One region of the Isoptericola sp. MSGPD8_1_ISO-PGPR-S23-394 genome, then DNA from elsewhere that is predicted to be linked to it. Evidence: predicted binding sites of a transcription regulator. Region 1 holds the regulator's gene; each other region holds the start of a gene.
The links. The regulator LexA, encoded in region 1, represses DNA repair genes until DNA is damaged. The targets are predictions, from matches to a motif close to TCGAACANNTGTTCGA.
Positions count from the first base shown of each region.

Region 2: the regulator LexA is predicted to act here: its motif matches at 6,148-6,163, upstream of AC3RJ8_RS17040 (HNH endonuclease signature motif containing protein).
Region 3: the regulator LexA is predicted to act here: its motif matches at 5,126-5,141, upstream of uvrA (excinuclease ABC subunit UvrA).

Region 1 is NZ_CM176517.1:2,288,139-2,298,633, forward strand. Features, by position in the region: gene AC3RJ8_RS10505 (HelD family protein) at 1-2,217, shown strand, start outside; gene serA (phosphoglycerate dehydrogenase) at 2,260-3,498, shown strand; gene AC3RJ8_RS10515 (DUF5302 domain-containing protein) at 3,625-3,807, opposite strand; gene nrdR (transcriptional regulator NrdR) at 3,921-4,415, opposite strand; gene AC3RJ8_RS10525 (LysM peptidoglycan-binding domain-containing protein) at 4,496-4,861, opposite strand; gene lexA (transcriptional repressor LexA) at 5,102-5,863, shown strand; gene AC3RJ8_RS10535 (L-lactate dehydrogenase) at 5,891-6,850, opposite strand; gene AC3RJ8_RS10540 (ATP-dependent DNA helicase) at 6,847-8,928, opposite strand; gene hflX (GTPase HflX) at 8,979-10,495, opposite strand, start outside.
Region 2 is NZ_CM176517.1:3,696,635-3,707,129, reverse strand. Features, by position in the region: gene AC3RJ8_RS17075 (DUF4962 domain-containing protein) at 1-681, shown strand, start outside; gene AC3RJ8_RS17070 (hypothetical protein) at 678-1,343, shown strand; gene AC3RJ8_RS17065 (MFS transporter) at 1,340-2,539, shown strand; gene AC3RJ8_RS17060 (HAD family hydrolase) at 2,609-3,313, opposite strand; gene AC3RJ8_RS17055 (hypothetical protein) at 3,310-3,831, opposite strand; gene AC3RJ8_RS17050 (OsmC family protein) at 3,828-4,106, opposite strand; gene AC3RJ8_RS17045 (hypothetical protein) at 4,227-4,583, shown strand; gene AC3RJ8_RS17040 (HNH endonuclease signature motif containing protein) at 4,647-6,086, opposite strand; gene AC3RJ8_RS17035 (nitroreductase/quinone reductase family protein) at 6,306-6,758, opposite strand; gene AC3RJ8_RS17030 (SDR family oxidoreductase) at 6,819-7,697, opposite strand; gene AC3RJ8_RS17025 (ArsR/SmtB family transcription factor) at 7,804-8,784, opposite strand; gene AC3RJ8_RS17020 (cupin domain-containing protein) at 8,870-9,205, shown strand; gene AC3RJ8_RS17015 (DUF4287 domain-containing protein) at 9,205-9,498, shown strand; gene AC3RJ8_RS17010 (NAD(P)/FAD-dependent oxidoreductase) at 9,524-10,495, opposite strand, start outside.
Region 3 is NZ_CM176517.1:2,013,575-2,024,069, forward strand. Features, by position in the region: gene uvrC (excinuclease ABC subunit UvrC) at 1-1,561, opposite strand, end outside; gene AC3RJ8_RS09195 (OsmC family protein) at 1,603-2,112, opposite strand; gene uvrA (excinuclease ABC subunit UvrA) at 2,130-5,096, opposite strand; gene AC3RJ8_RS09205 (YciI family protein) at 5,211-5,507, shown strand; gene AC3RJ8_RS09210 (hypothetical protein) at 5,553-6,176, opposite strand; gene AC3RJ8_RS09215 (TerC family protein) at 6,225-7,268, opposite strand; gene AC3RJ8_RS09220 (TerC family protein) at 7,265-8,269, opposite strand; gene uvrB (excinuclease ABC subunit UvrB) at 8,524-10,495, opposite strand, start outside.

The DNA of each region.
Region 1 (10,495 bases):
ACGAGGCTGTACGCCCGCCTCGACGAGCTGCGCGCCACCGCGCGCGAACGGCTCGCCGAGGTACGGCGGGTGGGGCCGTCGGGGTCGCCGCAGAACCGCAGCGAACGGGACGCCTTCGCGACCCTCTACGCGGACCGCGCCGCCCAGCTCGACGCCGTCGAGGACCGGCTCGCCTTCGGGCGGCTGGACCTCGACGACGGCGAGGTCCGCTACGTCGGTCGTCTCGGCCTGACGGACGACGAGCACCGCACGCTGCTCACCGACTGGCGGGCGCCCGCGGCCCAGGCGTTCTACCGGGCGACGGCGATGCACCCGGACGGTGTGCGCCGTCGGCGGCACGTGGTCACCTCGGCACGGACCGTCACCGGCGTCGAGGACGAGGTGCTCGACCTCGATGCCGTGACCGACGGGCTCGACGCCTCTTCCCTCTCCGGCGAGGGGGCCCTGCTCGCCTCCCTGGCCACCCGGCGCACCGGCCGGATGGCCGACATCGTCGCGACCATCCAGGGCGAGCAGGACCGGATCGTGCGTGACGACCTCGGCGGCGCCCTGGTCGTCCAGGGCGGGCCGGGCACCGGCAAGACCGCCGTCGCGCTGCACCGTGCGGCCTACCTGCTCTACGCCCACCGCCGGGTCCTCGAACGGTCGGGGGTGCTCCTCGTCGGCCCCAGCCGCGCGTTCCTGCGCTACATCGACCAGGTCCTGCCCTCCCTCGGGGAGACCGGCGTCGTCTCCACGACCGTCGGCGAGCTGCTGCCGGGGGTGCGCGCGGACGGAGTCGACGACGGCCCGGTGGCCGAGATCAAGGGGCGGCTGCTGTGGCGCACGGCGGTCCGGCGTGCCGTGCGGGCTCGCGAACGGGTGCCGGCCCAGGACGTCCCCGTCCGGGTCGACGGCGTCGACCTGACGATCCGGCGGCGGGACGTGCGCGAGGCGATCTCCCGGGCCCGGCGCACGCACAAGCCGCACAACGAGGCACGGGCGACGTTCGTGCGCGAGATCCTCGCACGCCTGGTCGACCAGTACCGCGAGCGCACCGACTCCGAGCTGTCCGAGCACGACGTCGCGGTGCTCCAGGGGGACCTGCGCGGCGAGCGCGACGTGCGGGTCGCCGTGAACCTCGCCTGGTTCCCCCTCTCGCCCGAGAAGCTCGTCGCCGACCTGTGGGCCAAGCCCCACCGGCTCGCCGAGGCGGCGCCGGAGCTGAGCGCCGCCGAGCGGCGGCTCCTGCGGCGCTCGCCCGACGCCGCGTGGACGGAGTCCGACGTCCCGATCCTCGACGAGGCGGCCGAGCTGCTCGGGGTCGACGACTCCGTGGCCCGTGCGGAGCACCGCGCCGCGGAGGCGCAGCGTGCCGCCGAGGTCGAGTACGCCCGGTCGGTGCTCGAGTCCACGGGCGCGGGCGGGGGGCTCGTCGACGCGCAGACGCTCGCCGACCGGTTCGCGCCGAGCGGGCCGGTGCTGACGACCGCCGAACGAGCCGCGGCGGACCGCTCCTGGACCTACGGGCACGTCGTCGTCGACGAGGCGCAGGAGCTGAGCCCGATGGCGTGGCACGCGATCGTGCGGCGCGTGCCGACCCGCTCCCTGACCATCGTCGGCGACGTCGCCCAGACGTCGTCCGCGGCCGGCGCCGGGTGCTGGCCCGACGCCCTCGACCCGGTCCTGCGCGACGGCTGGCGCCTCAGCGAGCTGACGGTCAGCTACCGGACGCCCGCGGCGGTGGCGGACGCCGCCCAACGGGTCGCCACGGCGGCAGGCCTGCCCGTCTCGCCGCTCACGGCGGCGCGGGACGTCCCCGGCGCGCTGCGGCTCGAACGCACCGACGACCCCCTCGGCCGCGCGGCCACCTGGGCGGCCGACCTCGCCCAGGAGCACGTCGCCCCGGACGGCTCCGGGCGCGTGGCGATCATCGCCGCCGGGGACGACGTCGCGAAGCTGCGCGAGCAGGTGCGCGGCTCGCTCGCCGACACCCTCGGCCCGCCCGAGGCCTCGCGGCTCGAGGCGCAGCGCGCAGAGGACGCCCAGGTCGTGGTGACTTCTCCGCGCGAGGCGAAGGGGCTGGAGTACGACGCCGTCGTGCTCGTCGAGCCGGCGGACGTCGCCGACGGCCCCGGCCGGTGGGGGGACCTGTACGTGGCCATGACGCGGCCGACGCAGGCCCTGGTGGTGGTGCACTCCCGCGAGCTGCCCGACGGTCTGGTGCACGAGGGGTGAGACGGGTTTGTGGGGCGGGGCGCGGTGGCGCACCATAGGTCCGTGCTGCGCGCCCTCCTCCTCGAGAACGTCCATCCTGCTGCCGTCGAGATCCTCCGTGATGCGGGGATCGAGGTCGAGACACGCTCCGGCGCGCTCGACGAGGCCGAGCTGATCGAGACGCTCGCCGACTTCCAGATCCTCGGCATCCGCTCCAAGACCCAGGTCACCCGCCACGTCCTGGAGTCCGTCCCGGGCCTGCTGGCCGTGGGCACGTTCTCCATCGGGACGAACCAGATCGACCTCGACGCGGCCGCCTCCCGCGGCGTCGCGGTGTTCAACGCACCGTTCTCCAACACCCGCTCCGTCGTCGAGCTCGCCGTGGCGGAGATCATCGCCCTGACCCGGCGCCTGACGGTGCGCGACAAGGCGCTGCACGACGGCGTCTGGGACAAGACCGCCGACGGCTCCCACGAGGTGCGCGGCCGCACGCTCGGCATCATCGGCTACGGCAACATCGGCTCGCAGCTCTCGGTGCTCGCCGAGAACCTGGGGATGAAGGTCGTCTTCTTCGACGCCGCCGAGAAGCTGGCCCTGGGCAACGCGCGCCGCGTCGAGACGCTGGACGAGCTCCTCGAGGTCGCCGACGCCGTGACGATCCACGTCGACGGCCGTGCCGGCAACGCCGGCATGTTCACCGGGGACATGTTCGCCCGGATGAAGCCCGGAGCCATCTTCCTCAACCTTTCGCGCGGATTCGTCGTGGACCTCGAGTCGCTGCGCGAGCACATCCTGTCCGGCCACCTCGCCGGGGCGGCCGTCGACGTCTTCCCGGCCGAGCCGAAGAAGCGGGGCGACCACTTCGACTCCCCGCTGCGCGGACTCGACAACGTCGTGCTGACCCCGCACGTCGGCGGATCGACCCTGGAGGCCCAGGAGTCGATCGGCTACTTCGTGGCGAAGAAGCTGCGCGACTACTTCCTGACCGGGTCGACGACGCTGTCCGTCAACCTTCCCAACCTGCAGCTGGAGCACACCGGCGTCGGGCGCATCGCCCTGCTGCACCGCAACGTCCCGGGCGTCCTGGCCGCCGTCAACCAGGTCTTCGCCGACCATGGCGCCAACATCGAGGCGCAGATGCTCGCTACCCGCGGCGACCTCGGCTACGTCGTCACGGACATCTCGGACGTCACCCAGCGCGGCGCGTCCAAGAAGCTCATGGCGATGGACACCACGGTCCGGCTCCGGATCCGGGACGCCTTCGACCGCCCGGAGTTCCCGCCCGGCCCGGCGGCCGGCTGACCGGCGCACGCCGATCACGACGCCACGAAGGGGGCCGGCACCACGATGGTGCCGGCCCCCTTCGTCGTGACGTGCCCTTCGTCGTGACGTGCCCTTCGTCGTGACGTGAACGTCACGTCGCTCGCGTCAGCCGGACTTCCGCCGGAACATCGGCTGGACAGGTCCGGAGGTCTCCGAGCCGTGCACCGACCCGGTGTTCCGCCCGGACTCCGTGGTCGGGTGGTGCGCGGCGTTCTTCTTCTCAAGCGCCGCCTTGAACCGTGCCTTGGCCTCGTCACCCGGCGCGGTCGCTCTCTTGTCATCGCTCATGGGACCAGCATGCCCCGCGCGGGGCTCCGTGGCGAGGGGAATTCGTGCAGCGTCGCGCGGGAGACCGACGACTCGACCCCGCCCGTCCCGGTCAGCGCTCCGTCAGCGCCCCGTCAGCCCTCGTCGGAGCCGCCGTCCGAGCGGGAGGACGCCTCTCGTTCGGCGCGCTCGGCACGCAGCGAGGTGATGGCCGCGTCGAAGTCGTCGAGCGAGTCGAACGCCTGGTAGACCGAGGCGAACCGCAGGTACGCGACCTCGTCGAGCTCACGCAGCGGGCCGAGGATGGCGAGCCCGATCTCGTAGGCGTCGATCTCCGCGCTGCCGGACCCGCGCAGCGTCTCCTCCACCCGCTGCGCCAGCAGGGCGAGATCGTCGGCACTGACCGGGCGCCCCTGGCACGCCTTGCGTACGCCCGACACGACCTTGTCGCGGCTGAACGGTTCCGTGACGCCCGAGCGCTTCACCACCGACAGGCTCGCCGTCTCGATCGTGGTGAACCGTCGCTGGCAGGAGGGGCACTGGCGGCGACGCCGGATCGACGAGCCGTCGTCGGCGGTTCGCGAGTCGACGACACGGGAATCGGCGTGTCGGCAGAACGGGCAGTGCATCCGGAGTCTCCTGCGGTCGAGGCCGAGCCCGTGCCCGGCGGCCCGACGAAAGTATGCGCCGGTGCCACCTCCGTGCAACATCAGGTCCGACCGTGCCCGACCCCACCGTCGGGAAGCACCACGACCTGCCCGACCTGCAACGCCGTGGTGCGCAGGCCGTTGAGCTCCTTCAGCTGCGCGACGACGTCGCGCAGGTCGTCGCCGGGCTCTGCCACGGACTCGGCGTACTGCCACAGCGTCTCCCCCGGCGCGACCGTCCTCAGCTGCACCTCCATGGCCCGTCCCGGGGCGTCCGCCACCGCAGCTGCGCCCCACGCCATCAGGCAGGCGGACAGCACGAGCACCGCGAGCGCGACGAGCACGCGCCGGCCACGCGCGGTCAGCCGCAGGTCGCCCAGCTCCCGCACCTCGTCGAACACTGCCGGAACCGCTGTGCGCGCTGTCATGCCGTACCCCTCTCCGCCGGAGACACTCCCGGACCGTCGGCCGCTTCGAACACCTGTGCTTCATACACCTGTTCGTCGAACACCTGTACCCATTGGTAGCACGTCACCCCGACACGCGTCGAGAGAATCTCGAACAAATGTTTGATGTCGGGGGCGATCTGACCTACGCTGGGTCCATCGACGGCAGGTTTGTCCGATTTTTGTCCGGCGCGGTGGGTTCGGTACTGACGGGAGAGACGCATGAGGACGACACGCGAGACGAGCGGTGAGGGCAGCACCGGTGCACGCGGCGGCGAGCTCGCGTCGGTGTCGGAGATCTCCCCCGGGCTGGACCGGCTCACCGCGCGCCAGCGCCGCGTCCTGGACACCATCCGCGACTCGGTCGAGACCCGCGGGTACCCGCCCACCATGCGCGAGATCGGCGAGGCCGTCGGGCTGGCGAGCCCGTCCTCGGTGAAGCACCAGCTGACCACCCTCGAGCGCAAGGGCTACCTGCGGCGCGACCCGAACCGACCCCGCGCGATGGAGGTCGTGGAACCCGGCACGGCCGCGGCGGAGTCGGCCAGCGCGACCCCATCGGTCCTGGCGGACCTGCGGGCCGTGGACGGGACCGACGGCGGGACGCCGGCGCCCTCCTACGTGCCGCTCGTCGGCCGGATCGCGGCCGGCGGGCCGATCCTCGCCGAGCAGGTCGTCGAGGACGTCTTCCCGCTGCCGCGCCAGCTCGTCGGCGACGGCGAGCTGTTCCTGCTGAAGGTGGCCGGCGACTCCATGATCGACGCCGCGATCTGCGACGGGGACTGGGTCGTCGTGCGTCGTCAGAACGTCGCGGAGCAGGGTGAGATCGTGGCCGCGATGCTCGACGGCGAGGCGACGGTCAAGACGTTCAAGCAGTCCGACGGCCGCACCTGGCTGCTGCCGCAGAACCCGGCGTACGACCCGATCGTCGGGGACGAGGCGCAGGTGCTGGGCCGCGTCGTCGCCGTGCTGCGCAGCCTCTGACGGGACCCGCGGCGAGGTCGACGTCCCTCAGAGGCCGAACCGCCGCTGCACGGCACGGACGCTCGCGGCCGACGCACGCAGCCCCTCGACCTCCTCGTCGGACAGCGGCGTGTCGACGACCGTGGTCGCCCCTCGTGCGTCGACCAGGGTGGGCAGCGACAGGCACACGCCGTCGATCCCGTGGAAGCCGTCGATCCGTGTCGAGACGGGCATGACGCGGTGCTCGTCGTTGAGCACGGCCTCCACGATGCGCGTGGCCGCCAGACCGACGGCGTAGTTGGTGGCCCCCTTGCCGGCGATCACTCGGTACGCGGACTCGACGACCTCGCGGGCGATCGACCGGCGCACCCGGGCGTCGAGGGGCGGGCGCCCCGGCAGCGGCTCCCACTCCAGCAGCGGGACCCCGGCGATCCGCGCCGAGCTCCACAGCGCGATCTCGGAGTCGCCGTGCTCACCGGCCACGTAGGCGTGCACGTTCGCCGTCGCCACGCCGCAGTGCTGCGCGAGCGCCGCGCGCAGCCGCGACGAGTCCAGGACCGTCCCGGAGCCGAAGACCCGCTCCGGCGGGAGCCCGGAGACCTGCTGCGCCGCCGAGGTCACCACGTCGACGGGGTTGGTCACGAGCAGGTACGTCGCGTCCGGGGCGACCTCGACCAGCCCCGGCAGGATCGACCGGGTCAGCGCGATGGTCGCCTCCGCCAGGTCCAGGCGGGACTGGCCGGGCCGCTGCTTCGCCCCGGCCGTGACGACCACGACGTCGGCGTCACGGCAGACCTCGACGTCGTCGGAGCCGATCACCTCCGCCTGCGGGACGAACATCCCGCCGTGCTGCAGGTCGAGCACCTCGGCCTCGACCTTGGCCCGGTTCACGTCCATCAGAGCCACGGTCCGGGCGGTGCCGCGCGCGAGCGCCGTGAACGCGAGCGTGGCGCCCACCGCCCCGGCACCGACGACGGCGAGCTTGGTCGTGCTGCGAGGTGCTGTCACGCGCCCAGGCTAGGGCTGTCGCCTGCCTCGCGCGAGGGGAGCCGGCGCAGCGCGGACCGCACCAGGTCGGCGTCGGTGGTGCGCCAGAAGTCGGGCATCGACCGGGAGAGGAACGAACCGTAGCGGGCGGTGACGAGTCGCGGGTCGAGCACGGCCACGACGCCCCGGTCCGTCGCGGACCGGATGAGGCGTCCCGCACCCTGCGCGAGCAGGAGTGCGGCGTGGGTGGCGGCGACCTGCATGAAGCCGTTGCCGCCAGCCTCCTCGACGGCCCGCGCCCGCGCCGAGCGCACCGGGTCGTCCGGCCGGGGAAAGGGCACCCGGTCGATGATGACGAGGCGGCAGGCGTCGCCGGGGACGTCGACACCCTGCCAGAGTGAGAGGGTGCCGAACAGGCAGGTCTCCGGCTCGGCGGCGAAGCGTTGCACGAGCGTGGGGAGCTGGTCGTCCCCCTGGCAGAGCACCGGCACGTCCAACCGCTCGCGCATCGCCTCCGCGGCGGCGTTCGCGGCCCGACGGGAGGAGAACAGGCCGAGGGTGCGCCCACCGGCCGCCTCGATCAGACCTGCGATCTCGTCGAGCTGCGCCGCCGTGGTCGGCTCGCGACCGGGGGCGGGCAGGTGCTTGGCGACGTAGCAGATGCCCTGCTTGCGGTAGTCGAACGGGCTGCCGGCGTCCATGCCCCGCCACGCACCGTCGTCGCCCGTGGAGGCCGCCATGCCCAGCGACCGCGCCACGGGGTCGAACGTCCCGCCCAGGGCCAGCGTCGCGGACGTCAGCACCCCGGTGCGTTCCGCGAGGAGCTGGGTGCTGATCAGCCCGGACACGGCGAGCGGGGCGGCGTGCAGGCGCCCGACGCCGTCGCCCCAGGGCGCGTCGGCCGGGGGCCGCGAGCACCACAGCACGTCGTCGCCCGTGTCCTGGGCCGCCATGCGTTCGGCGACCTCGAAGAGCTGCTGGGTCGCCGACTGCGCCATCTTCAGACCGGCATCGGGCTCGGCGCCCTTCTCCGGCTTGAGGTCGCTGAGCAACGACCGTGCGGCGTCGCGGACCGCTTCGACCGCGGTCCGCAGCTCGCCGGGGAGCCCCTGGGGGAATCGCTCCGCCGGGACGCTGGCGAGCAGCCCGGCCAGCGCCTGCGCCGCTGCGTCCAGGTCGTCGGTCAGCATGCCTCCGTGCCGACGCACCAGCCGGGCGGCGTGCTCCACGCTGCCGCCCGACAGGTCGACCGTGGCGGCCGCCGTGATCCGGTCGACGAGCTCGTGCGCCTCGTCGACCACCAGCACTCCGTGCTCCGGCAGGACGTTCGGGTTGCCGGACGCCGCGATGCCGAGCATCGCGTGGTTCGTCACCACGACGTCGGCCTCGCGGGCGGTGTTGCGGGCCTGCTCGCCGAAGCACTCGTCGATGAGCGGGCAGCGCTGGTTCAGACACTCCAACGAGGTCACGGACACCTGCCGCCACGCCCGGTCCGGCACGCCCGGCACGAGGTCGTCACGGTCGCCGGTGGTGGTTTCCTGCGCCCACGCGTGCAGGCGGCGGACGTGGTCGGCGAGCCGCGCGCCGTCGTCGGAGGCACCGCCGGCCGCGGTGGGGTGCTGCTCGGCCGAGGACCCCTCGCCCGGGCCGGGGTCGGCCGGCAGGTCGAAGAGCGTCGCCCCGTCCACCGGGTAGCCGCCGGTGACCTTGTGACGGCACAGGTAGTTGTGCCAGCCCTTGAGCAGGGCGACACGGGGTGGTCGCGGCAGCCGCGGCGCGACGGCCTCGGCCACCAGCGGCAGGTCGCGGGTGATCACCTGGCGCTGGAGGGCGAGCGTGGCCGTGGAGACCACCACCCGCTCCCCCGACGCGACGGCGTGCCGGACGGCGGGCACCAGGTACCCGAGCGACTTGCCCGTGCCGGTGCCGGCCTGCACGAGGAGGTGACGGCCGGACTCGACCGCCTCGGTCACCGCCCGGGCCATCCGGTCCTGCCCGTCCCGTCGCGACCCGCCGAGCGACGAGACGGCGAGGTCGAGCAGCTCGGTGACCTCGGGCACGGTCTCGGGAGGGTCGGCGGACGCGGCGGACGAGTTCACCGGACGATCCTACGGGCGCAGGCCGGAGCCCCCGACCTCGTCCACACCTCTCAGAGCGCGACGCCCTCCAGCTCCGCGGCCAGCGCGGCGTCGACACGGCCGCGCAGCCGCGTGCCGTCGGCGAGGTGCTCCTCGCCGACGAGCTCGCCGTTCTCGTGGACCCGGTGGACCAGGTCGCCGCGGTGGTACGGGACCACCAGGTCGATCTCGACCGCCGGGCGCGGCAGCGCGTCCGCGATGAGGGCGCGCAGCTCGGCGATCCCCTCGCCGGAGTGCGCCGAGACGACCGCGGTGCGGCGCTCGCGCCGCTGCACGCGTCCGACCACGGTCGGGTCGGCCACGTCCGCCTTGTTCAGCACGACGACCTCCGGGACGGCGTCCATGCCGGGGATCTCGCTCAGCACCTCACGGACCGCGTCGATCTGCCCCTCGGGGTCGGGGTGGGACGCGTCCACGACGTGCAGCAGGAGGGCGGCGTCGCCGACCTCCTCGAGCGTCGAGCGGAAGGCCTCGACGAGCTGGTGCGGCAGGTGGCGCACGAACCCGACGGTGTCGGCGTAGGTGAAGACGCGCCCGTCCTCGGTCCGCGACCGACGGACGGTGGGATCGAGCGTGGCGAACAGTGCGTTCTCCACCAGGACGCCCGCGTCGGTCAGCGCGTTGAGGAGCGACGACTTGCCGGCGTTCGTGTACCCCGCGATCGCGACATTCGGGATCGCGTGCCGCTTGCGGTCGTGACGCTTGGTCTCGCGCGCCGGTGCCATCGCCGCGATCTCGCGGCGCAGCTTGGCCATCCGGTTGCGGATACGGCGGCGGTCGAGCTCGATCTTCGTCTCACCCGGTCCGCGCGAGCCCATCCCGGCCCCCGCGCCACCGACCTGGCCACCGGCCTGGCGGGACATCGACTCGCCCCAGCCGCGCAGGCGCGGCAGGAGGTACTCGAGCTGCGCGAGCTCGACCTGTGCCTTGCCCTCCCGCGACTTGGCGTGCTGGGCGAAGATGTCGAGGATCAGGGCGGTGCGGTCGACCACCTTGACCTTGACGATGTCCTCCAGCCCGCGGCGCTGGGACGGGGCCAGCTCGGTGTCGACCACGACGGTGTCAGCGCCGGACGCCGCGACGATCTCCGCAAGCTCGGCGGCCTTGCCGGAGCCGAGGAAGGTCCCGGGGTCCGGCTTGACGCGCTTCTGGAGCAGGCCGTCGAGCACCTGCGAGCCAGCCGTCTCGGCCAGCGCGGCGAGCTCGCGCAGCGAGACGTCGGCCTCCCGGGCGGCGGCCTCGCCCCCCGGGAACAGGCCGACCAGCACGACCTTCTCCAGACGCAGCTGGCGGTACTCGACCTCGGTGACGTCGTCGAGCTCGGTCGACAGACCCGCGACGCGGCGCAGCGCCGCGCGCTCGGCGAGGTCGAGCTGGTCGCCGTCGTGGGCGGTGTGGACCGTGGTGCCCTCCGACCGCGCCGTCCCGGCCCGTGCCAGCACCCGGGCGACGACGTCGTTCGCGATCGACTGGGCGTCGCGGGACTCGCTCGGCTCGACGGGGTCGGCGGAAGTGCGCTCGGGATCGG
Region 2 (10,495 bases), 1.4 Mb from region 1:
GTCAACGAGGACCGCTACCACGTCTTCGAGAACCTGGCCGAGGAGTACGAGGCGCACATCGTCACCGCGACCCTGACCGACGGCTGGGTGCACGCGGTCAGCGAGACCTCGGCCATGTACGACCGGGCGCTCGGCGTCACCCGGGCTCGGCGCCACCTGGTTCTCACGCCGGGCGGCACCGTGGTGCTGCTGGACGACCTGCGGTCAGAGGCGCCCCGCACCTGGACGTGGCTGCTGCAGACCGAGCACGCCGCACGACCCGAGGGCGCGGGGGAGTGGCTCGCCGAGGCAGGCACCGGCTGTCTGCTCGTCACGGCGCTCGACGACGTGACCGACACGGACGTGGTGCCCACCCCCGTGCACGCCAACCCGACGTCGTCGACTCCCAGCCTGGCCATCGAGAAGGTCCAGCACACGCTGCGCCGGTCGACCGCTCCGACGGAGCGAGGACGGTTCGTCACCGTGCTCGAGCCGCGCGCCTGGGACGACACCGGGCGGTCGCGGGTCACGGTCGACGAGTCCGACGGGACCTACACCGTCCAGGTGTCTCGCGACGGCCGCACCGAGACGGTCGTCCTGTCGCTGGAGCTCGAGTCGCCGGTGGCGGCGCCTGACAGCGCCACCGGACGAGGGTTCGCCGGCCGGGTGTCGGTGGCTGCGACGGCGGGCGTGTCCGCGTGAGCGCGGCGACGGCGCCCCGACGGCGGACGGGCGGGTGGGAAGCAGCGACGCTGCGTGCCCTGATGTATCCCGCCAACATCGTGCTCGGTGGCGTCGTCGCCTTCCTCCTCGCGCTTCCCCTGGTCACCGCGCTGCCGGTGGCCGTCGCGCTCGGCCGGTCGCTCTCGACGTGGCACGTCGAGTCCGACGACGCCGTGGTGACCAACCTGCTGCGTGAGCTCCGGGCGACCTGGCGGCGTACCTGGCGGCTCGGCGTCGCCGTCGGCATCGCGCTGTTCCTCCTCGCCGCCGACGTGCTGTTCCTCCTTTCGCGGCTCGGGACACCCTCCGAAGGGCTCGCCGTCGTCGTGGGCGGGGCGACCCTCCCCGTCGCGTGCGTCGTCGTGCTCGCCGCCCTGTTGGTGCCCGTGGCCGCCGCCCGGGACCGGCAGGGTGACGTGCGGGCGTGGCTGACGGATGCGCTCGGCATCGCGACGGGCACTCCGGCTCGCACCGCGGCGATCTTTCTGCTGAGCTGCGGGATCGTCGCGACGTGCATCGCCCTTCCCACCCTCGCGCCCTTCGTCCTGATGTCCCTGCCCCTCGACCTCGCGGTGCGGGCCTGGCCCGCGCTCCCGGCCGCGGGTGGTGTGGGAACCGGCGCCTCCGGCGACGGCGAGTGAGACGCCGCGGGGCCGGCGCAGGCGGCGGCGCCCTGTGGGTGCTCTATGGCGACACGCTGACGATGGCCGTCGGCTTCTACATGCTGGTGCCCCTGCTGGCCTACCACTTCCTGCAGGACCTCGGGCTGACGATCGCCCTGGTCGGTGCGCTCACGGCCCTGCGCTCGGCAGCACAGAACGGCATCATGCCGATCTCCGGCTGGGTCGCCGATCGCATCGGCTACCGGCGGGCGATCGCCGGTGGCGTGCTCGTCCGCGCGGCAGGGTTTGCCGTGCTGGGCTCGGTCTCGAGCGTGCCGCTCCTGGTGGCGGGCTCCGTGCTCACCGGGCTGGGGGGCGCCCTGTTCCACCCTGCGAGCTATGCGGCGTACACGGCGTTGGCCGTCGGGCGCGACGCGGTGCGGGTCTACTCGACGCGCGAGCTCTTCTCGAACGTCGGGTTCGTCATCGGACCGATGCTCGGTGGTCTGCTGGCCGGCGTGGACTTCCAGTGGGTGGCCTTCTCGTCGGCCGCCCTGTTCCTCGGAGCCTTCGTGCTCACCGTGGTGGGACTGCCCGCCGGGCTGGCGCCCACGGGTGGTCGGCCGGCGCGGTTCGGTGAGGCGCTGAAGGACCGGGTCTTCCTGCGCTACTGCCTGCTGGCGGCGACGCTGTGGTTCCTGGTGTCCCAGCTCTACCTCGTGGTGCCGGTCCGGGCGAGCGACGTGCTCCCGGGAGCCATCGGCGTGGGACTCGTCTACACGGCTGCTGCCGTCTTCATGGTGCTGGTCATGCTCCCCCTGACCGGCTTCGTCTCCCGGCGTCTGGTGCCGCGCCGGATCCTCGCGCTCGGCGCCCTCTCGCTGGGGAGCGGGATCGCCGTCATGGGTCTGTGGGGCACCGTGGCAGGGCTCGTCGCCGGGGTGCTGCTCTTCACGGTGGGGCAGATGCTCTCCCAGCCGGTGATGAACGCCGTCGTCTCCGACTTCGCCGACGGTGGTGCGGTCGCGTCCTACTTCGGAGCACTGGGCCTCGCTCAGGCTGCGGGTGGCGTGGCCGGGAACCTGGTAGGCGGTGCGCTGTACTCGGTGGCAGGTGCCGGCGGCCCGCACGCGCAGCTCGTCTGGTACGTGTTTGCCGCCTGCGGTGCGACGGTGGCCCTCTTGTTCTGGACGGTGGGTCCGCAGACCGGTGGTGCGGCACGAGAGGAGCACTGACCGTCACCCGCCGGGAGCCGACCCGGGTGGCGCAGGACGACGGCTGCCGCACCTCCGCTCGGGTGGTGCTCAGCCCGTCGGGCGCAGCACCGCTGCGAGGGCGCTGCCGTCCAGGTCGGCGAGCAGCTCCGCGACGTCCGTGCGGATCTCGACGGCGCCCGCCTCGGTCAGCTCGTGCGCGCCGACCCCGCCGCTGAGGACGCCGATGCACGGCACACCGGCCCGCTCCGCGGCGATGACGTCCCAGACGGAGTCGCCCAGGAACACGGCCTCGGACGGCTCGACGCCGGCTGCCCGGAGCGCCACCTGCACGAGCTCCGGCTCCGGCTTAGAGGCCTCGACGTCCTGGGACGACGTCACCGCATGGAGCACGTCCTCCACGTCGAGCAGCTCCCGCAGCCGCTCGAGCTGCTCGAGCGAGGCGGACGTCGCCAGCACCGGGCGCGCTCCGCGCGCGGCGATCTCACGGACGAGCTCTCGAGCGCCGTCGAACACGCGCATGCGGTCGGCCGACGCGGCCTCGTGCCGTGAGTGGGCCTGCTCGACCTCGTCCGCGGCCCCGGGCGGCAGGTCAACGCCGCAGAGCGAGGCGACGCGGGGGACCAGCTGGTGCCCGGCCATCCCGACGGTTCGGTGGACCCGCCAGGCGTCGACCTCGAAGCCGACGTCGCGGAAGGAGCGCACCCAGGCCTCGACCTGGACGTAGTTCGAGTCGACGAGCGTCCCGTCGATGTCGAGCAGCACGGCACCAGCGGGCTGTCCAGAGTGAGTCATCTGTCGATCCTCCAGTCCGAACGGTGCCGTCGCCACTTCGAGCGGCCCTCGGGCGGTCCCGGCGACCCTCGCGCCAGGATGACCTGGCGTACCGCCCGGGACCAGCCGTGGCCGCCGGGCAGCCCCCGCTCCCACGCTTCGACGACCTCCCGGCATGCGGTGTCGTCGTCGGCGACGACGACCAGGTTTCCGTCGTGGTCGCCGTACTGGACCTCGACGTTCACGCCGGCGTCCCCGAGCAGCCGGGCCAGGGTGCCGAGCTGGCCGGGGGTGTCCTGGTCGAGCCGGGTCACGACCACGTCGCGCACGACGGCCGGGCCGAGCCCGGCAGAGGCGACAGCGTCCAGAGTTGTTGCGCCGTCGTCCACGAGGTAGTGCGCCACCGCCCCTTCACCGTGCGCGACGACGCCACCTCCTTCGAGGCTCACGCCCGCGCGGCCGAGCGCCTCCCCGAGGTCGGCGAGCGCACCGGGCCGGTGGGGCAGCTCGACCCTGAGGTCCTGCCGCGGCCTGTTCACGGCGTCACCACCCTCGTCTCGACGAGCACCGGGACGGACAAGGAGCCCGCGACGTAGCACTCCCGGTGCGCCTGCTCGGCGAGCTGGAGTACCCGAGCGGGGGAGACGTCGGCGCCGACCTTGACCGTCGGGTGCAGCCGGACCTCGCCGAGGCGCACGGGCCGCGCGGTCAGGTCGAGTTGGCTCGTCGCGTCGTCGTGGTACACCAGCACCTCGACGCTCGCCCGTGCCGCCGCGCCGAGGAAGGACAACATCTGGCAGGAGGACGCCGCCATGACGACGAGCTGCTCCGGGTTGAGGCGTTCCGGGTTCCCGCGAAAAGCGGGGTCGGCGCTCAGGGGGGACCGCCCCCGTCGTCGGCTACCGGCCCACCCGGCACGCCCAGCACCTCGCCCGTGCACGATTCTGCTACGACCATCTGGCCGGGCGCCTCGGCATCGCGCTCGCGGACGCCTGGACCGGGAGCGGGTGGCTGGCCGTCACCCTCCGACGCCGGCGCCGACGGGCTGCAGGCCACCGGCGTCGACGTCCACGGCGCGATCAGGGCCCGCCGGCCCACGACCCGCGCCTGCCTCGACTGGACCGAACGACGACCGCACCTCGCCGGGGCACTGGGTGCCGCCGTCGGGCGGCGATTCCTCGAGGCGCGCTGGGTGGTGCGGCACCGCTCGGGTCGTGGCCTCGACCTCACCGAGAGCGGGACGGCGATCCTCCAGGAGGCGTGGGGCGTCCGGCTCGCAGAGCCCGCCTGACCTGCTGGCGCGTCACCCGCCGGCGCAGCACGGACGCCGCACGAGCGCATCGACTCGCCGCGATCATGCTGCCTCTCGGTGCGCGATACGGACCGGCCGTCGCGGATCGTCGAGCGCGTCGACGCGAGGTTCGAGCGGGTGGCCGCCGGGCTCGCGGGTGGCGGCGATCGGGGTGCCGTGCCGGTCGCGGAACTCCCAGCGGCCACGGTGCCAACGCATCGTGACTCCCTGACCGTCGACCCGGTCGTGATGGTGCCAGCACAGCAGCGCCCCGTTGTCGACGCTGGTGCTCCCGCCGTCCGCCCAGTGGGTGACGGCGTGGTGGATCTCGGAACGACTCGGCGGTTCCTCGCAGCCCGGCCAGGTGCAGTGCCGGTCTCGGGTGATCACGGCCCGGCGCAGCTGCCCGGTGACAGTTCGGCGACTTCGGCCGACGTCCAGGACCTGGCTGTCCGGTCCGAAGACGATCCGGGACACCTCGCTGTCGCACGCGAGCCGACGCAGAAGCGACGACGGCAGCGGGCCGCGCCCGTCCGCGAACGTCGGCAGGCCGTCGCCACCGTGGCCGTCGACTCCCTGAAGGCCGGAGCCGTAGCGCGGGGCGTCGCCCGACGCGGCGAGCGCCGCCCGCAGCTCCGTCAGGCCGACAGTGACGTTCAGGTGGGGACGGACGGACGCGCCGGTGCCCACGGCGGCGTTGTCCAGGGCGATCCGGGCCAGATCGGCGATGCCCTGGGCCCGCCGCTGGGTGGAGGTCCGGGTCTCGGCAGCGGCGGGCGCCCCGACGACGCTGTCGAGCGCCGTCCGCAACACCTGGCCGTTCTCCTCGGTGAGAAACCCGGCCACGTGGTAGCCGTCCCAGGTGGGCGAGACCTCGAAGAACTCCTTCTCGCGGGCGCGGGCATACCCGCGCTCGTCGGACTCCGGGTCGGCGACGTGCGCGAACCGGCGCACCAGGCGGCGAAAGGGCCCGACCGGGTACCGGCCGGCGAGCGCGAGCAGGAACTCCTCGCCGGTGGGTGGCGCTGAGGTGTCCGCAGGCGTGGCCGACGCGGCGGCCTCCTCCGCGCCATCGGCCGCCACTGGGGCCGCCAGGGCGTCACGGCGGGCCTGCGAGGTCGGGGCGATGTCCACCATCGCTCGCACGTGGTCCGCCCCGACCGTTCCTTCCGCGGCCGCGAGGGCGGTGGCCGGCAGGGCGTCGCGGAGGGTCTTCGCCGTGCGCACCTCGCGGCGCGCGGTGGCGAGCGTGACGTCCTGCGTCCGGGACAACCAGTGGGCGAACGACCGGGACCCGTCGATCGCCCACGTCCTGGCGTCGTCGAGCTCCGTGAGCAGTCGGAGGCGGACCGCGTCGAGGCGTTCCTCGATCGTCCGGAGCCTTGCGGTCACCTCCGTCAGAGTGCCGACGTCCTCGCCGGCCGAGGGGCCCTGGGCCGCGAGGGAGTCGACGGCGGATTCGAACTCGGCGAGCAGGCCGAGCGTGTCGCGCCGAGTCGTCATCGTCCCTCCTCGTGGCCGTCTCGTGGGCTCCTTTTGCCCCTTGCGGGCACCTCCGATGCTATCGAACATACGTTCGTCTCACTAGGTCAGGAGGAATTTCCGCCCCTTCTGTGGACGGTCCCGAGCGTCCACAGGTCTGCCGTAGCCTCGGTGTCCGCCGACGAGCCACGGCGACCGACTCGGTGCCGCTCGCGCTCGCCCAGGAGCGGCGACCCCGGATCAGCGCCGGGTCAGTCGCACCACGGGGATTTGCCGGTCCGTCTTGCGCTCGTAACCGGCGAACTGCTTCGCGGAGGCCTTGATGCGCTCCCACGCGACGGCGCGGTCCTCGCCCTGCAGCTCGGAGGCGGTGACCGGGATCGTCTCGCCGCCGAGCTCGATGGTGACCTCGTCGGGGTGGGCGGCGACGTTGCGGTACCAGCCCGGGTTCGTCGCGTCCCCGCCGGCGGACGCCACGACCAGCCAGCCGGCGCCGTCGCGGAACCAGGCCAGCGGCGTGGAGCGGGGCTCGCCGCTCGTGCGGCCCACGGCGGTGAGCACGAGCAGGTTCATCCCCAGCGTGCTTCCGGACGCACGCCGGGCGCGCCAGGCGGCGAGCCTGTTCGTCAGCCTCATGAGGGGACCGCTGGGCATCCCTGCGCCGTACGTGCCCTGCGGGTGGGTGAAGGACATCGGCTCTCCTGGTCGTCGGTGACGGCGTGCTCCGTCGAGGTTACGCGGAGCAGCCTGGCGTCACTGCAGCGCGAAGCCGCCGTCCGTGGTGAGCCGCTGACCCACCACCCACGACCCCGCCGGGCTCACCAGCCACCCGATGAGGCGGGCCGGGTCGGTCGGCTCGCCCCAACGCCCGAACGGTGTTGCCGCCCGCAGCTCCTCCAGCTCCGCCAACGGGCGGTCCGTCGTCCCGGGGTCGAGGTAGCCGGTGTTCACCGGGCCAGGGTTCACGGTGTTGAGGACGGTGCCGAGCTCGAGCAGCTCGGCCGCCACCGTGGCGGTCACCCCGGCCAGCGCCGCCTTCGACGTCGCGTAGGCGACCTCGCCACGCATCGGGCCGCCCTCCTGGCCCGACGTCATCCACACGACCTTCGGCGCGGTGGCCGGGTCCGACGGCGCGGCGCGGCCCAGCCGTTCGCCGGGACGCGTCGTCGTGCCCGGCGCGGCGGCGACCTGCTGCTGCGCGAAGCGACGGGTCAGGAGCAGCGTGGACCGGGTGTTCGTCTCCCAGAAGGCATCCAAGGTGGCGGCGGACATGTCGAGGATCGAGCCGTCGCCGCCGCTGCGCGCGTGGTTGCACACCAGCACGTCGACCGACCCGGTGAGCGCCCGGGCGGTGTCGAACAGCTCGTCCACCTGGGCGGGGTCGCGCAGGTCGGCGCTCGCGGACCCGGAGACGGCGTCGCCCCGCAGCGCGGCACGGACGCCGGAGTGCACGGCGGCGAGATCGTCGGCACCCCACGGCTGATCGGCGTCGTGCGGGGCGTAGTGGTGCGTGAAGACGCTCGCCCCGAGCCCGGCGAGCTCGCGGGCGACGGCGTAGCCGATGCCCTTCCGGCGGGAGACTCCGGTGACGAGCGCCGTGCGGCCGGCGAGGGAGGTGTCGTGGTGCGTCATGCCGGCGACGGTAGCGACGAGGGTCGGCCCGAGGCCCGCTGATTTCGGCCGGGCCGCAGGCCGTCACCCACGCTCCGGCGGTCGCGCGCTGCCGGGTCCGCGCCCCTCACCCGCCGACCAGGGCCTCGCCCAGCGGCGTGCGCACGTGCACGACGCGGGCACCTTCCCGGCGGGAGTCGACGAGCCGGGCCGCCGCCAGTCGGGAGAGGTGGTGGGACGCCGTCGAGACGGCGAGCTCCTGCGCGACCGCGACCTCGCTGGTCGACAGCGGTGCACGCAGGGCGAGGAGCACCCCGGCCCGACCGGCACCGAGCAGGCCGGCGAGCGCCCGTGTCGTGTCGGCCGCGGCGTCGGCCCATCGCTCCGAGACTCCCAGCGCCGGGTAGAACAGAGTCGGCTGGGCCGGCGGTTCGGTCACGACGGCGCAGCGCGGCGCCATGACGGACGGCGTCAGGACGAGTCCGCTGCCCGCGCAGTCGAGCACCTCGCCGTGCTGCCGGAGCCGGACGTGCACGGCGTGCGAGCCCCAGGTCACCGCGTCGTTCAGCGTGTCGACCATCGCCGCGAGGCCGTGCGTCGTCGTCCGGCGCGAGCGCACGCCGATGTCGGCTCGCAGGAGCCGCTCGAGCTGTGGCCAGTACGGGGCGAGGACGGCGTCCCACACCTGCTGCCAGGCATCGGCGACGGCGGACCGGGTGCGCGGGAGGTCGTCGGCCAGCGCGCGCAGCAGCCGCTGCTCGGTGCCGCTGGTGCGAGCGACACGCTTGTGCAGGTCCACGCGCATCGGTTCGAGCGCGGTCTCGCGCAGCCGCTCGACCTCCTCCGCGGGCCCGAGGTCCCAGCCGGGCGTGGACGTGAGGAAGTCCGGCATGTAGCCGTCCGGACCGACGAGGAGCCGGAGCAGCTCGACAGCGCGTGCCGGGACGCGCTGTCGCGCCTGCCGCAGCCAGCCCCACTGCAGCGGGTGGTACTGCGGACGGCCGAGTACCCGCACGGCGTGCGCGAGCTCGTGGCCCGGCGAGATGCCGAACCGGATCGCGGAGAGGTCGTCCGGCGTGAGCCGGAACTCGACCACGTTTCGATGCACGTCGAAACTCTAGGCGTCGGCCGGGGCGCGCACGAGGCTGGGTCCACCTCGACCGCACGGGTCGAGCGCACCCGACGGAGGAGTCATGGCCACGGTCGTCAGCGCGGAGTCCCTCCGCATCCCGGGTTCGAGGACGTTGCGCTTCGAGGGGCGCGACCACGGGTCGGGGGTCTCGTTCTACCTCGTCACGAACGAGCCGGGCCAGGGACCCGGACTGCACCGCCACCCGTACACCGAGACGTGGACAGTGCTCGAGGGCGAGGCCACGATCACCATCGGCGACGAGACGGTCGTCGCCCGGGCGGGCGACACCGCCGTCGTGCAGCCTGGTGTCTGGCACGGCTTCACCAGCACGGGCACCGGCACGCTGCGCATGATCTGCGTCCACGCGTCCGCCACGATGATCCAGGAGAACCGCTGATGTCCTTCCAGGCCTACCTCGACGCCGTCGAGACGAAGACCGGGCTGACCCCGCGCCAGCTCGTCGATGCCGCCGCCGAGCAGGGGTTCGGTCACGGCAGCAAGGCGACGCCCGTGGTGACGTGGCTCAAGGAGACCTACGGTCTCGGCCACGGGCACGCGATGGCGATGGTCCACGTGATCACCAAGGGTGACCGCATCGGCAGCAGGCACGTCGGCTCCGACGGTGCCCATCGGGACGCGAGCGACCGGCTGTGGCTCGACGGGAAGGACACCCGGCCCGACGACCGGTGACACAGGGATCACCCCGCCACCGCGCCTACGGGTCGGGGAACGACCCGCTGCCGAACAGGATCCGGCGCGCAGCAGCCCGCCCGGGTGGCGTGCGCAGCAGGGCGACCCCGGCCGTCGCGACGGCGGGCGTGCGCACCATCGACAACCCGCGGCGCATCGTGAGCCGGCCGCGGAACCGGGCACGCAGCGCCGCGCCGTCGTACCGGCGCAGCGCGTCACGCCGTCCCGTCCGCAGGGCGTTGTCCAGCACGTCGACGGCGTGCTCGGACAGCCGCAGGCAAGGGTCCAGCCCGCCCGCGGTCAGGGGGGAGACGGCGCCGGCGGCGTCGCCGACGAGGAGCCCGTGCGGGCTCGCGATCCGGCGCAGCAGCCCGCCGACGGGGATCGGACCGCCCCGGCGCTCGACCTCGTCGGCCGCACCACCGGCGCCTGCCGCCGTGCCGCCGTCGAGCCGCGCTCCGCCGTCGTCGCGTGCTCCGTCGTCGCGCGCGACGCCGACGAGACCAGGAGCCGACACCGCGAACTCGCGCAACGCCTGGCGCATCCCGCGCGGGTACCGGTCGGCGTAGCCGGCGACGCCCACATGGACGTGCTCGCCGTCGTCGAGCACCCAGGCGAGGTATCCGGGCGCCAGGCGAGGGTCGACGACGCAGTGGAACGCGGGTACGACGTCGCGGCGGGGCGCGGGGTAGACCTCCTCGGCGCCGACGAGGAGCTCGGTGTTGCGGTCGAGGTCGAGCTCGCGGGCGACGGCCGACCGGGCGCCGTCGGCCCCGACGACGAACCGCGCGCGGACCCGGGCCGGGCCGTCCGGGCCGTGCAGCACGTGGTGCCCGCCGTGTCGTCCGGCGTACCGGGCGCCGAGCAGGAGGCGCACCCCGGCCGCGGCCGCCGCACGCGCCTGCGTCACGTACAGCGGCGCCATGTCGCCCACGCGGTACTCGTCGCGGGCGCTGTCGAGCACGACGGGACGGCGGTGCGAGGGCGGGTAGAGCAC
Region 3 (10,495 bases), 270 kb from region 1:
CACCGTCGACCACGACGAGCTGCGGAGGATAGGCGAACCGTCGCCGCTCGTCGGACTCCTCCTGCGGCCCGACCTCGCCCGACGCGACGAGCTCGCCGGAGGCGTGCCGGTCGTCGAGGTACCGTCGGAAACGCCGGGTGATCACCTCGTGCATCGCGGCCGTGTCGTCGGCCGCACCGTCGCCGTCCGGCCCGCGCACGGAGAACGAGCGGTACTCGCCCTTGCGAGGCAGACCGTCCTCGAACACGACCATCGACGCCGACTGGTACGAACCCTGGGTGTGCGAGACGTCGTAGCACTCGATCCGCAGCGGCGCCTCCTCGAGGCCGAGCGCCTCCTGCAGCTCGGCGAGCGCCTGGCTGCGGGTGGTGAGGTCTCCGGCCCGCCGCGTGCGGTGCAGGGCGAGCGCCTGCTCGGCGTTGGTGCGGACCGTCGCGGCGAGCTCACGCTTGTCCCCGCGCTGCGGGACCCGGACGTCGACGCGGGCGCCGCGCAGACCGGCCAGCCAGGTGCTGACCTGCTCCAGGTCCGTCGGCAGCACGGGCACGAGCACCTCGCGCGGGACGGCGTCCCGCGCGGCGGCACGCGCCTCGGGCGCGGGGACCGCCGGGTCGCGGACGTCGCCGACGGCCCCGTAGACCTGCTGCAGAAGGTGCTCGACGAGCTCCGCGTCGGTGATGTCCTCGACCTTCTCCACGACCCAGCCCCGCTGACCGCGGATCCGGCCGCCACGCACGTGGAAGACCTGCACCGCCGCCTCGAGGTCGTCACCCGCCAGGGCGAAGACGTCGGCGTCCGTCGCGTCCGAGAGCACCACGGCGTTCTTCTCCGTCACGCGCCGCAGGGCCGCCAGGTCGTCACGCAGCCGGGCGGCCCGCTCGTACTCGAGGGCGGCGGCGGCGTCGGCCATCTCCCGCTCGAGCCGCCGCACGAACCTGCCCGTGTCACCGGCCATGAAGTCGCACAGGTCGTTCGCCAGCGCGTGGTGGTCCTCGGGGCTGATCCGCCCCACGCACGGGGCGGCGCACTTGTCGATGTAACCGAGCAGGCACGGTCGCCCCGACTGCTCGGCACGCCGGTACACGCCGGCCGAGCACGTCCGCACGGGGAAGACCCTGAGCAGCAGGTCGAGGGTCTCGCGGATCGCCCACGCGTGCCCGTAGGGCCCGAAGTACCGAGTCCCGGGGCGCTTGGCGCCGCGCATCACCTGGGCCCGCGGGATCGCCTCACCCATCGTCACGGCGAGGTACGGGTACGACTTGTCGTCGCGGTACTTGACGTTGAACCGGGGGTCGTACTCCTTGATCCAGGAGTACTCCAGGGCCAACGCCTCCACCTCGGTGCCCACGACGGTCCACTCGACCGAGGCCGCGGTGGTCACCATCTGCTGGGTGCGGTGGTGCAGGTTGGCGACGTCCTGGAAGTAGTTCGACAGCCGCTGGCGCAGGTTCTTCGCCTTGCCGACGTAGATGACGCGGCGATGCGCGTCGCGGAACCGGTAGACGCCCGGCGAGGTCGGGATCTCCCCCGGTCGAGGACGGTAGGTCGCGGGGTCGGCCATGGGCCCAGGCTAGGTCAGGACACCGACAACCCGAGAACCGCTCAGGCGGCGGCCTCGGCGACGTGCAGCGGTGCCGGCTCGACGATCACGGTGAAGTTCACGCTGCGCGCCAGGAAGCACAGCGCGTGCGCGCGGTGGTGCAGGTCGGCGACGTGCTCGTCGGTGGCCCGCGGCCCGGGGTCGACGACGACGCGGTGACGCAGCGTCACGTCCGTGAACTGTCCCTCCCCCCGCGACTCGACCCGCATCGTGCCCGTCACGTCGTCCACGTACTCCCGGACCGCCAGGCCGCTCTCCGCGGCCAGGTGCAGGAACCACAGCATGTGGCACTGGGACAGGCTCGCCACGAACAGGTCCTCGGGGCTGTACCGAGCGGGGTCGCCCCGGAACGCAGGGTCCGCCGAGCCGGGGATCCCCGGCCTGCCGGGCACGGCGACGTCGTGGGCACGGGTGTAGGCGGTGTACGACGACGTCACCGCCTCCGGGCTGCCCGGCTCGATGCCGGATGCCGGCCAGCTGACGGCGACCGTGTACTGGTGGTGGGCTCCCATGGCGACACCGTAGAGCTTCAGGCCGCGTCGCGCTTGGTGGCCCGCGCCTTCTTCGCGTTCCGTCGCCGCACCGGTCCCGCCGGTGCCGGCGAGGTCGCCGCCGGAGCCGCGACCGGGACGTCGGGGTGGTCGGCCAGCGACTCGGCGAGATAGCGTCCGGTGTGGCTCTCGGCGACGGCGGCCACCTGCTCGGGGGTTCCCTCGGCGACGACGAGCCCGCCGCCCGAGCCGCCCTCGGGTCCCATGTCCACGACCCAGTCGGCACTCTTGATGACGTCCAGGTTGTGCTCGATGACCAGCACGGTGTTGCCCTTGTCGGCGAGCGACTGCAGCACGCCGAGCAGCTTGCGGATGTCCTCGAAGTGCAGTCCGGTCGTCGGTTCGTCGAGGACGTAGACGGTCCGCCCGGTGGAGCGCTTCTGCAGCTCGCTGGCGAGCTTGACGCGCTGCGCCTCACCGCCGGAGAGCGTCGGGGCCGGCTGCCCGAGCCGGACGTAGCCGAGCCCGACGTCGACCAGGGTGCTCAGGTGGCGCGAGATCGCCGGGAACGCCGCGAAGAACTCCGCGGCCTCCTCGATGGGCATCGCCAGGACGTCGGCGACCGTCCTGCCCTTGAAGTGGACCTCGAGGGTCTCGCGGTTGTACCGCGCCCCGTGGCACACCTCGCAGGGCACGTAGACGTCGGGCAGGAAGTTCATCTCGATCTTCAGCGTGCCGTCGCCCGAGCACGCCTCGCACCGGCCGCCCTTGACGTTGAAGGAGAAGCGGCCGGGCCCGTAGCCGCGCACCTTCGCCTCCTCCGTCTCGGCGAAGATCTTGCGGACCCGGTCCCACACGCCGGTGTAGGTGGCCGGGTTGGACCGCGGCGTGCGTCCGATCGGCCCCTGGTCGACGTGCACGACCTTGTCCAGCTGCTCCGTGCCGGTCACGCGGGTGTGCCGGCCGGGTACCTGGCGTGCCCCGTTGAGCTCGTTGGCCAGCACCGTGTGCAGGATCGAGTTGACCAGCGTGGACTTGCCCGACCCCGAGACGCCCGTGACCGCGGTGAGGACCCCGAGGGGGAAGGAGACGTCGATGTCGCGCAGGTTGTTCTCCCGGGCGCCCACGATCGTCACCTGACGCTCCGGGTCGACGCCCCGGCGTGCCGTCGGCAGCGCGATGCTCCGCCTCCCGGCCAGGTAGGCGCCGGTCATCGACCCCTCGGCCTCGAGCAGCCCGGCGAGGTCGCCGGAGTGCACGACGGCGCCCCCGTGCTCGCCCGCACCCGGTCCCACGTCGACGATCCAGTCGGCCGCGCGCACCGTGTCCTCGTCGTGCTCGACGACGATCAGGGTGTTGCCCAGGTCGCGCAGGCGCGTGAGCGTCTCGATGAGCCGCCGGTTGTCGCGCTGGTGCAGCCCGATGCTGGGTTCGTCCAGCACGTACAGCACGCCGACCAGACCCGAACCGATCTGGGTCGCGAGCCGGATGCGCTGCGCCTCACCGCCGGAGAGCGTGCCCGCCGCCCGCTCCAGCGTGAGGTAGTGCAGCCCGACGTCCAGCAGGAAGCCCAGCCGCGCATGGATCTCCTTGAGCACCTCACCGGCGATCGCCGTCTCGCGCTTGCCCAGCTCGAGGGCGTCGAGGTACTCCTTCGCGTCGCCGATCGGCAGTCGGCAGACGTCCCAGATCGACTTCGAGCCGACCTTGACCGCGAGGACCTCCGGCTTGAGGCGCGCGCCCTGACACTGCGGGCACGGGACCTCTCGCATATAGGCCTCGTAGCGTTCCTTGGACCAGTCGGACTCCGTCTCGGCGTGCCGGCGCTCGATGAACGTCACCGCTCCCTCGAACCCGGTCGAGTACTGGCGCTCCCGGCCCCACCGGTTGCGGTACTTCACGTGCACCTGGTGGTTGCGCCCGTGCAGGATCGCCTCCCTGGCGCGCTGCGGCAGCGCGCGCCAGGGCACGTCCATCGAGAACTTCATCTCCTCGGCCAGCGCACCCAGGACCCGCTCGAAGTACTCCGACGAGGTCTGCGACCACGGCGCGACGGCGCCCTCGCGCAGCGTGCGCTCCGTGTCCGGCACGACGAGCTCGGGATCCACCTCGAGCCGGAAGCCGATGCCCGTGCACTCCGGGCAGGCGCCGTAGGGCGCGTTGAACGAGAACGTGCGGGGCTCGATCTCGTCGAGGCTCAGCGGGTGGTCGTTGGGGCACGACCGCTTCTCGGAGTACTTCAGCAGCCGCGGGGCGTCGTCCCCGGTCTCGCCGGTCTGGCCGCCGGCGTCGACCAGGTCGATCATCACCAGACCACCGGCCAGGCCGAGCGCGGTCTCGACGGAGTCGGTCAGGCGGCGCTGCACACCCTCTCGCGCGACGAGCCGGTCCACCACGACCTCGATGTCGTGCTTGACCTTCTTCTCCAGCGCCGGCGGGCTGCTGAGCTGGACGGTCTCGCCGTCGACGCGCGCCCGCGAGAACCCCTGCGCCTGCAGCTCGGCGAAGAGGTCGAGGTACTCCCCCTTGCGCCCCCGCACCACGGGTGCCAGCACCTGGTAGCGCGTGCCCTCGGGCAGGTCGAGGATCTTGTCCACGATCTGCTGCGGCGTCTGCGCCTGGACCGGCTCGTCGCAGACCGGGCAGTGCTGCGTCCCGGCGCGCGAGAACAGCAGTCGCAGGTAGTCGTAGACCTCGGTGATCGTCCCGACCGTGGACCGGGGGTTGCGGTTGGTCGACTTCTGGTCGATCGAGACGGCCGGGCTCAGCCCCTCGATGAAGTCGACGTCCGGCTTGTCCATCTGCCCGAGGAACTGGCGCGCGTACGCGGACAGGGACTCGACGTAGCGCCGCTGGCCCTCGGCGAAGATCGTGTCGAACGCCAACGACGACTTCCCGGACCCGCTCAAGCCCGTGAACACGATGAGCGCGTCCCGCGGCAGGTCCAGGTCGACGTTGCGGAGGTTGTGCTCGCGGGCACCGGAGACGACGAGGCGATTGCTCACCGCAGCATCGTACGGCCCACCACCGACACTCGTACAGGTGTTCCATGTCACGGTGCTGCGGGCTGCCTGCGGACACCTCCGCCGGACGCCGCGCGGAGATGCTTTGATGACGCCATGAGTGTCTACGCCGTCACCTACGTCTACACCGCCGACAGCACCGCGGCCCGTGACCGTGCGCGCCCCGCGCACCGCGATCACCTGCAGGCGCTGTGCGCCGACGGCGCGGTCCTGGTCTCCGGGCCGCTGCCCGCCACCGACGGCGAGCCGGACGGTGCTCTCATCGTCGTGAGCGCACCCTCGGCCGCGGAGGCGACCGCGCTGCTCGACACCGATCCGTTCCGGCGCGAGGGACTCGTCGCCGAGATGTCCGTCCGGGAATGGGCGCCGGTCATCGGCGGCTTCGCGGGGTGATCCCCGTGGCCCGGGCACCCGCCCGGGCCACGGGGCCCCTCGTGCTCAGGGTCGGGCGACGGAGCGCGCCGCGTAGTGGTCCGAGGACGCGCGCTGCCACATCAGCACCACCGTCGTGGCCACGAGCGCCAGCTGGAGGACGCCCAGCACCGCCGTGCCCGCCACGTCGGCCTGGGCGAGCCCGGAGAGGAAGTTCAGCGCGTACAGCCCGGCGAGCACCGTGCCGACGACACGCGCCCACGACCTGCCCTGGCCGTTCTTGACGGCCATCCACGACCAGAGACCGGCAGAGATCACTCCGCCGGCGACGATGCCCGCCACGATCACGCCCTCCATCATGGACAGGAACTCCGGCGTGGCCAGCTCCGGCATCCCCTGGGCGGCGAACTCCTGTGCCACCAGCGCGTTCACGGTGTCGACCATGAAGAAGGCGACGACGGCGCCGAGCAGGCTCAGCACCGCGCCGACCCACATCAGCGAGACGGCGAGGCGCAGCGGCCGCGGCGGCCCGTCCGGTGCGAGATGCTCGGACCAGGGGGTCGGCGACGGGGCTGCGGATCCGTCCGCGGGCAAGTACCGGCCGTACTCCGGCAGGTGCCCGCCGTCGGCCGGCGGAGGTCCGTCCGCACCATCGAGGGGCGGCTGGGGCGGGTGCGAGCTCTTGGACACGGCGAATCTCCTCAGGTCGACGACGACGGCCCAGTATGTCGCACCTGCTCAGCGCAGGTCGCGACCGGAGTCCTCGGGCGACGTCGCCGAGGCCCCCTCGACCAGGACCTGCGCAGGGACCACCGGGTTCCGGCGGGTCTTGATCAGGCTCGCCACCGTCGCGACGGCGAGAGAGCCGAGGATCACGAGCAGCGAGAGCCAGATCGGCACCTCGGGCACCCACTCGATCGGCTCCCCACCGTGGACGAAGGGCAGCGTGTTGCCGTGCATGGCTTCCATGATCAGCTTCACCCCGATGAAGCCCAGGATCACCGAGAGCGCGACGGGCAGGTAGACGAGCCGCTCCAGGAGCCCTCCGAGCAGGAAGTAGAGCTGACGCAACCCCATGAGGGCGAAGACGTTCGTGGTGAAGACGATGAACGGGTCCTTCGTCAGGCCGAAGATGGCCGGGATCGAGTCCAGGGCGAACAGCAGGTCGGTCGTGCCGATCGCGACGAACACCACGAGCATCGGGGTCCACAGACGCCTGCCGTCGACGACCGTGCGGACCTTGGCGCCGTCGTAGGCGTCCGCGACCGGCAGGACCCGGCGCAGGAGACGGATCGCGACGTTCTCCTTGTACTCCTCGTCCCCGTCGCCGGCGAGCAGCTTGACGGCCGTGTACAGCAGGAACGCGCCGAAGAGGTAGAAGACGGCCAGGAACTGCTCGATCAGCGCGGCGCCCGCCAGGATGAAGCCCGCTCTGAGCACGAGCGCGACGATGATGCCCACCATCAGCACCTTCTGCTGGTGCTCCCTCGGCACCGCGAACCGGGACATGATGATGACGAAGATGAACAGGTTGTCGATGCTGAGCGAGTACTCGGTCAGCCAGCCGGCGTAGAACTCGCCTGCCGGTGCGGCGCCTCCGACGGCAAGCACGACGACGCCGAAGACGACCGCCAGGCTCACGTACACCGCGACCCAGATGCCGCTCTCCTTCATCGACGGCACGTGCGGCCGTCGACCGACGATCGCCAGGTCCGCGACCAGGATCAGCGCGATCGCTCCGAGCGCCACCACCTCGAACAGCACGGGCAGCTCGTGGGTCATCCGTCGCCCTTCTCGGCCGGGAGGCCGACGCGCTGGTCGCGGCGGGTCTTCAGGAGGGACGCGACGGTGGTGACGGCGAGCACCACCACGATGAACGCCAGCGAGTAGCTCGTGGGGATCTCGGGGATCGCCTCGACGTGCTGGCCGCCGTTGACGAACGGCAGCTCGTTGGTGTGCAGGGCGTGGATGATCAGCTTCACACCGATGAACCCGAGGATCGCGGCCAGCCCGTAGTTGAGGAACACCAGCCGGTCGAGCAGGCCGTCGACGAGGAAGTAGAGCTGGCGCAGGCCGAGCAGCGAGAAGGCGTTGGCCGCGAAGACCAGGAACGTCTCCTGTGTCAGCCCGAAGATCGCCGGGATCGAGTCGACGGCAAAGAGCAGGTCCGCGCTGCCGATCGCGACCATCACGATGAGCATCGGTGTGATGTAGCGCTTGCCGTCGATCCGGACGGTCATCCGGTGGTCCACGTAGTCGTCGGTGGTCCGGAACACCCGCCGGGTCAGCCGGAGCACCGCGTTCTCGGTGAACTCCTCGTCGTGATCGGTCCCGGCGCGGGCCTGGGCGATCGCGGTCCACACGAGGAACGCGCCGAACACGTAGAAGATCCAGGCGAAGTTCGCGATCAGGGCCGCGCCGGCCAGGATGAAGATCGTCCGCAGCACGAGCGCGATCGTGATGCCGATGAGCAGCACGCGCTGCTGGTGCTCCCGGGGAACGCGGAAGCTCGTCATGATCAGGACGAACACGAAGAGGTTGTCGACGCTGAGCGACTTCTCCGTGATGTAGCCGGCGAAGTACTCGCCGCCGTACTGGCTGCCCCAGCCGGCGAAGACGAGCCCTCCGAAGGCGACCGCCACCGCCACGTAGGCGAGCGACCACCAGGCCGACTCCTTGAGCGTCGGCGCGTGCGGCGTGCGCACGTGCCCGACGTAGTCGACGGCCAGCATCGCCAGGATCGCGGCGACGGTGGCGACCCATACCCATCCAGGGACGTCCATGACAGATCCTTCCGGTACGCAGAACGAGGCACCGGAGGTCTCTCTCACCCAGGGACGTCCCGGGTGGGTGAGACCGGACCGGCACCGACGCCGGTCGTACTGACGACCTCACCGCTTGGGAGATACTCCCCTCCAACGAGCGCCCAGCATACGACACGAGGAAGGCCCGGACGCCGACACGGGAGCCGCCCACGGACGGTCCGATGTGCGTGGCCGTGAGGCCGGGGCGCGGGCACACCCCCGACCTCTCCTCGTCAGCCCGTGGCCGCCCTCATCTGGCGCAGCTCCTTCTTGAGCCCGCCGATCTCGTCGCGCAGGCGTGCCGCCACCTCGAACTGCAGCTCGGCGGCGGCGGCGTGCATCTGGTCGCTGAGCTCCTGGATGAGCTCGGCGAGCTCCTCGGCCGCCAGGCCCGCCAGCCGGTTGCCCGACGTCGAGGCCTCCTTCGGCGACCCGGGCACAGGGGCCTTCCCGCGGGAATCGCCGGCAGCCTTGCGATATCCCCCCGCCAACAGCTCCGCGGTGTCGATGTCCTCGCGCGCCAGCATGTCGGTGACGTCGGCGATCCGCTTGCGCAACGGCTGCGGGTCGATGCCCCGCTCGGCGTTGTACGCCTGCTGCTTCTCGCGCCGGCGGTTCGTCTCGTCGAGCGCGAACTGCATCGCCGGGGTCACCTTGTCGGCATACATGTGCACCTGACCGGTGACGTTCCTGGCCGCGCGCCCGATGGTCTGGATCAGCGAGCGCTCCGACCGCAGGAAGCCCTCCTTGTCGGCGTCGAGGATGGCCACGAGCGAGACCTCTGGCAGGTCGAGCCCCTCACGCAGCAGGTTGATGCCGACGAGCACGTCGTACTCCCCCATGCGCAGCTCGCGCAGCAACTCGACCCGTCGCAGGGTGTCGACCTCGGAGTGCAGGTAACGCACCCGCACGTCCTTGCCCAGGAGGTAGTCGGTGAGGTCCTCGGCCATCTTCTTGGTCAGGGTGGTGACCAGCACCCGCTCGTTGCGGTCGACACGGTCACGGATCTCGCCGAGCAGGTCGTCGATCTGGCCCGTGGTGGGCTCGACCACCACCTCGGGGTCGACCAACCCGGTGGGCCGGATGATCTGCTCCACCACGCCGTCGGACATCGAGAGCTCGTAGTCGCCGGGGGTGGCGGACAGGTACACCGTCTGGCCGATCCGCTCGACGAACTCCTCCCACCGCAACGGCCGGTTGTCCATCGCGCTCGGCAGCCGGAACCCGTGGTCGACGAGGGCACGCTTGCGCGACATGTCGCCCTCGAACATCGCGCCGATCTGCGGGACCGTCACGTGGGACTCGTCGATGACGAGCAGGAAGTCCTCGGGGAAGTAGTCGAGCAGGGTGTTCGGTGGCGTGCCGCCCTCACGGCCGTCGATGTGCCGTGAGTAGTTCTCGATGCCGTTGCAGGTCCCGATCGAGCGCATCATCTCGATGTCGTAGGTGGTGCGCATGCGCAGCCGCTGGGCCTCAAGCAGCTTGTTCTGCTTCTCCAGGTCCGCCAGACGAGCCTCGAGCTCGGCCTCGATGGTGCCGATCGCCCGCTCCATCCGCTCGGGGCCCGCCACGTAGTGGGTCGCGGGGAACAGGTAGACGCTCTGCTCGTTGCGGATCACGTCCCCCGTCAGCGGGTGCAACGTCTGGATCGTCTCGATCTCGTCGCCGAACAGCTCGATGCGGACCGCGAGCTCCTCGTACACGGGGATGATCTCCACGGTGTCGCCCCGCACCCGGAACGTGCCCCGGGTGAACGCCATGTCGTTGCGCGAGTACTGCATCTGCACGAACCTGCGCAGCATCTCGTCGCGGTCGACCACGTCGCCGACCTCCAGCCGCACCATCCGGTCGACGTACTCCTGCGGCGTGCCCAGGCCGTAGATGCACGACACGGACGCCACGACGACGGTGTCGCGCCGCGTCAGGAGGTTCGACGTCGCGGAGTGCCTCAGCCGCTCCACCTCGTCGTTGATCGACGAGTCCTTCTCGATATAGGTGTCCGTCTGCGCGATGTACGCCTCGGGCTGGTAGTAGTCGTAGTAGGAGACGAAGTACTCGACGGCGTTGTTCGGCAGCAGCTCGCGGAACTCCGTGGCGAGCTGCGCCGCGAGCGTCTTGTTCGGCGCCATGATGAGGGTCGGACGCTGCAGCTTCTCGATGAGCCAGGCCGTCGTCGCGCTCTTGCCGGTGCCCGTGGCACCCAGC